DNA from 3 places in the Acidovorax sp. BL-A-41-H1 genome. Region 1 is predicted to be linked to each of the others. Evidence: riboswitches for the same ligand, from Rfam matches in the RefSeq annotation. Region 1 holds a riboswitch; each other region holds the start of a gene.
The links. Region 1 has a riboswitch for S-adenosylhomocysteine ahead of metH (methionine synthase). Riboswitches for the same ligand answer to the same signal wherever they lie in the genome.
Positions count from the first base shown of each region.

Region 1 (2,263 bases):
CCCGCGCCGAACAGGTCGCCCACCACGTTCATGCCGTCCATCAGGGGGCCCTCGATGACGTGCAACGGGCGGCCGCCCTTGGCCAGGATCTCGCGGTAGGCCTCTTCGGTGTCTTCGGTGATGAAGTCGGTGATGCCGTGCACCAGCGCGTGGCTCAGGCGCTCGCCCACGGTCTTGGGGTGCTCGGGCGTGCCGCGCCATTCGAGGCGCTTGCTCTCGTCCTTGGCGCCGCTCTTGGCGGTTTCGGCGATCTCGACCAGGCGCTCGCCGGCATCGGGACGGCGGTTGAGCACCACGTCTTCCACACGCTCGCGCAGCACGGGCTCCAGGTCGTCGTACACGCCCACCATGCCCGCGTTGACGATGCCCATGTCCATGCCGGCTGAAATAGCGTGGAACAGGAACACGGTGTGGATGGCCTCGCGCACCGGGTCGTTGCCGCGGAAGGAAAACGACACGTTGGACACCCCGCCCGACACCTTGGCGCCCGGCAGGTTTTGCTTGATCCAGCGCGTGGCTTCGATGAAGTCAACCGCGTAGTTGTTGTGCTCTTCGATGCCGGTGGCCACGGCAAAGATGTTGGGGTCGAAGATGATGTCTTCGGCCGGGAAGCCCACCTCGTCCACCAGGATGCGGTAGGCGCGCTCGCAGATCTCGATCTTGCGTTCGTAGGTATCGGCCTGGCCCTTTTCGTCAAACGCCATCACCACGGCGGCGGCGCCGTAGCGGCGCAGCAGCTTGGCCTGGTGCTTGAAGGGCTCCACGCCCTCTTTCATGCTGATCGAATTGACGATGCCCTTGCCCTGGATGCAGCGCAGCCCGGCCTCGATCACCTCCCACTTGGAGCTGTCGACCATGATGGGCACGCGGGCGATGTCTGGCTCGGAGGCGATGAGCTGCAGGAAACGCACCATGGCGGCCTTGCTGTCGAGCATGGCCTCGTCCATGTTGATGTCGATGATCTGCGCGCCGTTTTCCACCTGCTGGCGCGCCACGGCCAGGGCCTCTTCGTACTGGCCATTCAGGATCATGCGCGCGAACGCCTTGGACCCGGTGACATTGGTACGCTCACCGATGTTGACGAAAAGCGTGCCCTCGCCAATGGACACCGGCTCCAGGCCGGACAGCTTCATGGGGGGCAAAGAAATAGCAGACATGGGGCTCACCTGTGCGAAAACACGGAAAAACAGGTGAGCGTCGTTGCAAAAGATGGCCTGCGACAGTGCCGACTGCCCAAGCCTGACGACAACCGTCCACCGATGGGGGTGGGACCTGGCCTGCCGCTGCAACGCTCCTTGGGCGAAGCGGCGATTTTAGGCGGAAGCGGCACCCCACCACATGCCAGAGGTCAGCCACGCCTGTGTTTTGCTCTTCTGGCGCGCATGCACATGCTGTGTGGCAGCCCGGCCTGGCACGCAAGCCGCCACCTCACCCCCTACCGATCAGTGCGAAATCATCCAGGGCCGCTTGCTCGGAAACGCCTTTGCTCCATTGGGGGCCGTGACCGTCGCCTTGCGGCTGGCCGACGACGAGCAGCACCCGCAACCCGCCGGGTGCTTGAGGCGCGCGTAATCGCCCGAGCGCTGCGGCTCGTGCCGCGCACGCTCGTTGGTCGCAATGGCGCTGCGCGTGGTGGCGCTCATCAGCGCCAGGCGCGGCGCCGTGGCAAACACGCGTGGAGACGCCGCGCCGCAGTCGGGGCACGCAGCAGGCTCGTTGCGGTCGGCCAGCAGGCGAAAGGCGTCGAAGCCGCCGCACTGGGCACAAGCGTAGTCGTAGGTGGGCATGGCGGCTCCTTGCTCGGCAATGGCGTTATGCGGTCAGACCAGATCAGGCGAGAGCGGCATCGCCACTGAGCCGTCGAGGTGCTTGATCGGCCCTGCCGCGCTGGGGTTGATATCGAAGTCAAAAATCTGCGTGGGCAGCCACAGCGTGGCGCAGGCATTCGGTACATCGACCACGCCGCTGATGTGGCCCTGCACCGGGGCGGTGCCCAGGATGGAGTAAGCCTGCGCGCCGGAGTAGCCGAACTTCTTGAGGTACTCGATGGCGTTCAGGCAGGCCTGGCGGTAGGCCACGTTGACGTCCAGGTAGTACTGCTTGCCGGTCTCGTCCACGCTGATGCCTTCAAAGATCAGGTAGTCGTTGTACGTGGGGGTGATGGGGCTGGGCTTGAAGATCGGGTTCTTGATGCCGTACTTGGCCATGCCGCCCTTGATGAGGGTGACCTTCATGTGCACCCAGCCCGCCATCTCGATGGCAC
Region 1 covers NZ_JBPVJQ010000003.1:459,766-462,028, reverse strand. The annotation lists gene metH (methionine synthase) at 1-1,157, opposite strand, end outside; S-adenosyl-L-homocysteine riboswitch at 1,186-1,303, opposite strand; gene ACTPOI_RS03190 (FmdB family zinc ribbon protein) at 1,443-1,787, opposite strand; gene fmdA (formamidase) at 1,821-2,263, opposite strand, start outside.

Region 2 (2,263 bases), on a different contig from region 1:
GCGCCCACCTTCTTCAGGTGCAGGCGCGCCACCTTCTCGTCCAGGTGCTTGGGCAACACGTAGACCTTGCCGTTTTCGTAGTAGTCGCTGTGGGTGAACAGCTCGATCTGGGCGATGGTCTGGTTGGCGAACGAGTTGGACATCACGAAGCTGGGGTGGCCCGTGCCGCAGCCCAGGTTCACCAGACGGCCCTTGGCAAGCAGGATGATGCGCTTGCCATCCGGGAAGATCACATGGTCCACCTGGGGCTTGATTTCCTCCCACTGGCAGTGTTCTTCGAGCTTGGCGACCTGGATCTCGTTGTCGAAGTGGCCGATGTTGCAGACGATGGACTGGTCCTTCATCGCAGCCATGTGCTCATAGGTGATCACGTCGCGGTTGCCGGTGGTGGTCACGAAGATGTCGGCCTTGTCGGCCGCCCATTCCATGGTCACAACCTTGAAGCCTTCCATCGCGGCCTGCAGCGCGTTGATGGGGTCGATCTCGGTCACCCACACCTGGGCGCTCAGGGCGCGCAAGGCCTGGGCACTGCCCTTGCCCACGTCGCCGTAGCCGGCCACCACGGCCACCTTGCCGGCGATCATCACGTCGGTAGCGCGCTTGATGCCGTCCACCAGCGACTCACGGCAGCCGTACAGGTTGTCGAACTTGGACTTGGTCACCGAGTCGTTCACGTTGATCGCGCGGAACATCAGCGAGCCCTTGGCCGACATTTCCTTGAGGCGGTGCACGCCGGTGGTGGTCTCTTCAGTCACGCCGATGATCTCGGCGCTCTTGCGGCTGTACCAGGTGCTGTCTTCGGCCAGCTTGGCCTTGATGGCGGCGAACAGGATGCGCTCTTCTTCGCTGCCGGGGTTGGCCAGCACGGACGCATCCTTCTCGGCCTTCTTGCCCAGGTGCATCAGCAGCGTGGCATCGCCGCCGTCGTCCAGGATCAGGTTGGGGCCTTCGCCTGCGGTGCCCTTGGGGCCAAAGTCAAAAATGCGGTGGGTGTAGTCCCAGTATTCGGCCAGGGTCTCGCCCTTGACGGCAAACACGGGCGTGCCGGTGGCAGCGATAGCGGCGGCGGCATGGTCCTGCGTGGAGAAGATGTTGCACGAGGCCCAGCGCACATCGGCGCCCAGAGCTTGCAGCGTTTCGATCAGCACGGCGGTCTGGATCGTCATGTGCAGGCTGCCGGTGATGCGGGCGCCCTTGAGCGACTGCTTGGCCGCGAACTCCTCGCGGATGGCCATCAGGCCGGGCATCTCCGTTTCGGCGATGCGGATCTCTTTGCGGCCCCAATCGGCCAGGCCGATGTCGGCAATGATGCAGTCGGTGTTGACCGGGGCGTTGACGCGTGCGTTCATGGTGGTGTGCTCCAAAGCATGTTTGAAAAACCACTGGTCGGGGGAGTGACAAGGCTCACCACACGAGAAGTGGATGAGCGTCGTTGCTGGGTGACTCCGAGCCTCACGCCCCGCCTGTGCTGGGGGCGCTGCAACGCTCCTCGGATCGGCGGATTATAAAAGCAAGTGCCCGGCGGGGAAACATCCCCGGCTGCGGGTGGGGCCGCCCCGCTCTCACTCGCCCTTGCTCTTTCACGCCGGCAACATGCCAACCACCCATGTCACCTGTGCGGCTGCCGGGGTTGGCGGAGCCCCTGACACTGATGCTCTTTCAAAAGCGCCATCAAGGAGCACAGCATGGACCCCAAGGACAAGGTCGTCATCGTCACCGGCGGCGCCAGCGGCATCGGCCGCAGCATCGCGCGGCGTTTTGCACAGGAGGGCGCACGCGCCGTCGTCGTGGCCGACCTGCACCTGGAACCCGCCCAGGCCGTGGCCGACGAGATCGGGGGCCTGGCCGTGCGCTGCGATGTCTCCAAAGAGGCCGACATCCAGGCCCTGGTGGCCACCACGCGCGAACGCTATGGCCGCGTGGACGCCTACATCTCCAACGCGGGCATCCTGGGCCGCCCGGGCGGCATCGAACTCGAAGACCCGCTGTGGGACGCAATGTGGAACATCCACGGCATGGCCCATGTGTGGGCAGCGCGCGCCGTGGTGCCCGAGATGGTGGAGCGCGGCGAGGGCTTCTTCCTCGTCACAGCCTCGGCCGCCGGGCTGCTGACCATCGTCGAGTCGGCCCCCTATGCTGTGACCAAACACGCGGCCGTGGCCTTTGCCGAGTGGCTGCGCATCGCCTACGGCCGCAAGGGCGTGGGCGTGGCCTGCCTGTGCCCGCAATCGGTGCAGACGGCCATGGTCACGGGCGACGGCGG
Region 2 covers NZ_JBPVJQ010000008.1:95,096-97,358, forward strand. The annotation lists gene ahcY (adenosylhomocysteinase) at 1-1,349, opposite strand, end outside; S-adenosyl-L-homocysteine riboswitch at 1,418-1,497, opposite strand; gene ACTPOI_RS22670 (SDR family oxidoreductase) at 1,686-2,263, shown strand, end outside.
Region 2: linked by a shared signal. The riboswitch ahead of ahcY (adenosylhomocysteinase) and the one ahead of metH (methionine synthase) in region 1 are both predicted to bind S-adenosylhomocysteine.

Region 3 (2,263 bases), on a different contig from region 1:
CGCGGTACAGCATCTGCATGACGGACGAAGCCACCGAGATGCCGCGCTGCTTTTCGATCTCCATCCAGTCGGACGTGGCGTGGCGGCTGGCCTTGCGGCCCTTGACGGCGCCCGCGATCTGGATCGCGCCCGAGAACAGCAGCAGCTTTTCCGTCAGCGTGGTTTTACCGGCGTCGGGGTGGGAGATGATGGCAAACGTGCGGCGGCGCCGGGTTTCGTCGAGGAACGGAGCAGACATTCGGGCAGGGGCCACGCTGTGGCGCGTGGCGCAGTAAGTGGCAAAGACCCGGCGATTATCCCCGTGCACTGCGGTGCAGGGTGGCGCCCGCGTGCGCCGGGGCCATGGGTAGCCGTTCTTTGCCGTCTGCACCGTGAGCGCGCTTACTTGGCGGGCGTGACCTCGACTTTCGGCACCTCGATTTCCTTCTTCTCGGTGGTTACGTTCACGTCTGGGGTCTTCACGTCGTACTTGGGCAAGGTCACATCGCCGGACTGGGTCTTTTCCACTTCGTACTTGGGTACCGTGACATTGCCCTCCTGGGTCTTCTTCACATCACAGGCAGCCAGGCCTGCAACGCTGGCAGCAACGAAGCTGATAAGGATGAGCTTTTTCATGGGGGAGCCTTTCTCGGTAGATCTGGATGGGAACCGCCGCCCGGTGGGGCAGCGGCGAACTCACGCTTTGAATTACACCCAGCGGCACGGATGAGCGCTGTAGGAAACGGGGTGGCTACCGGGTCGGCGCGGGGCTTGCATTGGCGCGGGGCAGTGCGCTGTCCGGCCGGATGTCATAAAATCCGCAAATCCGAGGAGCGTTGCAGCGCCCCCAGCAACAACAGCGGGGCGTGAGGCTCGGAGTCATCTAGCAACGACGCTCATCCACTTCTCGTGTGGTGAGCTGTTTCATTCACTTGCGCGACCAGTGGTTTTTCAAACTTGCTTTGGAGCAAACCATCATGAACGCCCGCGTCAACGCCCCCGTCAACACCGACTGCATCATTGCCGACATCGGCCTGGCCGAATGGGGCCGCAAAGAAATCAAGATCGCCGAAACCGAGATGCCTGGCCTGATGGCCATCCGCGAGGAATTTGCCAAGGCGCAGCCCCTGAAGGGCGCGCGCATCACCGGTTCGCTGCACATGACCATCCAGACGGCCGTGCTGATCGAAACCCTGCAGGCACTGGGCGCCAACGTGCGCTGGGCCTCGTGCAACATCTTCTCCACGCAAGACCATGCTGCTGCTGCCATCGCAGCCGCCGGCACGCCAGTGTTCGCCATCAAGGGCGAAACCCTGGCCGACTACTGGGACTACACGCACCGCATCTTTGACTTCGGCGCGGCCGGTGCGGAAGGCGAAGGCCCGAACATGATCCTGGACGACGGCGGCGACGCCACGCTGCTCATGCACCTGGGCAAGCGCGCTGAAAAGGACGCTTCGCTGATCGCCAACCCCACGAGCGAAGAAGAAACCTGCCTGTTCAACGCCATCAAGGCCAAGCTGGCGCTGGACCCCACCTGGTACAGCCGCAAGAGCGCCCAGATCGTCGGCGTGACCGAAGAAACCACCACCGGCGTGCTGCGCCTCAATGAAATGGCCGCCAAGGGCAGCCTGATGTTCCGCGCCATCAACGTGAACGACTCGGTGACCAAGAGCAAGTTCGACAACCTGTACGGTTGCCGCGAATCGCTGGTCGATTCGATCAAGCGCGCCACCGACGTGATGATTGCCGGCAAGGTCGCCTGCGTGGCGGGCTACGGCGACGTGGGCAAGGGTTCGGCCCAGGCCCTGCGCGCCCTGAGCGCCCAGGTCTGGGTCACCGAGATCGACCCCATCAACGCCCTGCAGGCCGCAATGGAAGGCTACAAGGTCGTGACCATGGAATACGCTGCCGACAAGTGCGACATCTTCGTGTCGGCCACGGGCAACAAGAACGTCATCCGCTATGAGCACATGGCCGCGATGAAGGACGAAGCCATCGTCTGCAACATCGGCCACTTCGACAATGAAATCGATGTCGCCTCGCTCGAAAAGCTGCAGTGGGACGAGATCAAGCCCCAGGTCGATCACGTCATCTTCCCCGATGGCAAGAAGATCACGCTGCTGGCCAAGGGCCGCCTGGTCAACCTGGGCTGCGCCACCGGCCACCCCAGCTTCGTCATGTCGTCCAGCTTTGCCAACCAGACCATTGCGCAGATCGAGCTGTTCACCAAGCAAAACGAGTACGAAGTGGGCAAGGTCTACGTGCTGCCCAAGCACCTCGA
Region 3 covers NZ_JBPVJQ010000006.1:73,488-75,750, forward strand. The annotation lists gene ACTPOI_RS13580 (peptide chain release factor 3) at 1-238, opposite strand, end outside; gene ACTPOI_RS13585 (hypothetical protein) at 382-615, opposite strand; S-adenosyl-L-homocysteine riboswitch at 802-884, shown strand; gene ahcY (adenosylhomocysteinase) at 957-2,263, shown strand, end outside.
Region 3: linked by a shared signal. The riboswitch ahead of ahcY (adenosylhomocysteinase) and the one ahead of metH (methionine synthase) in region 1 are both predicted to bind S-adenosylhomocysteine.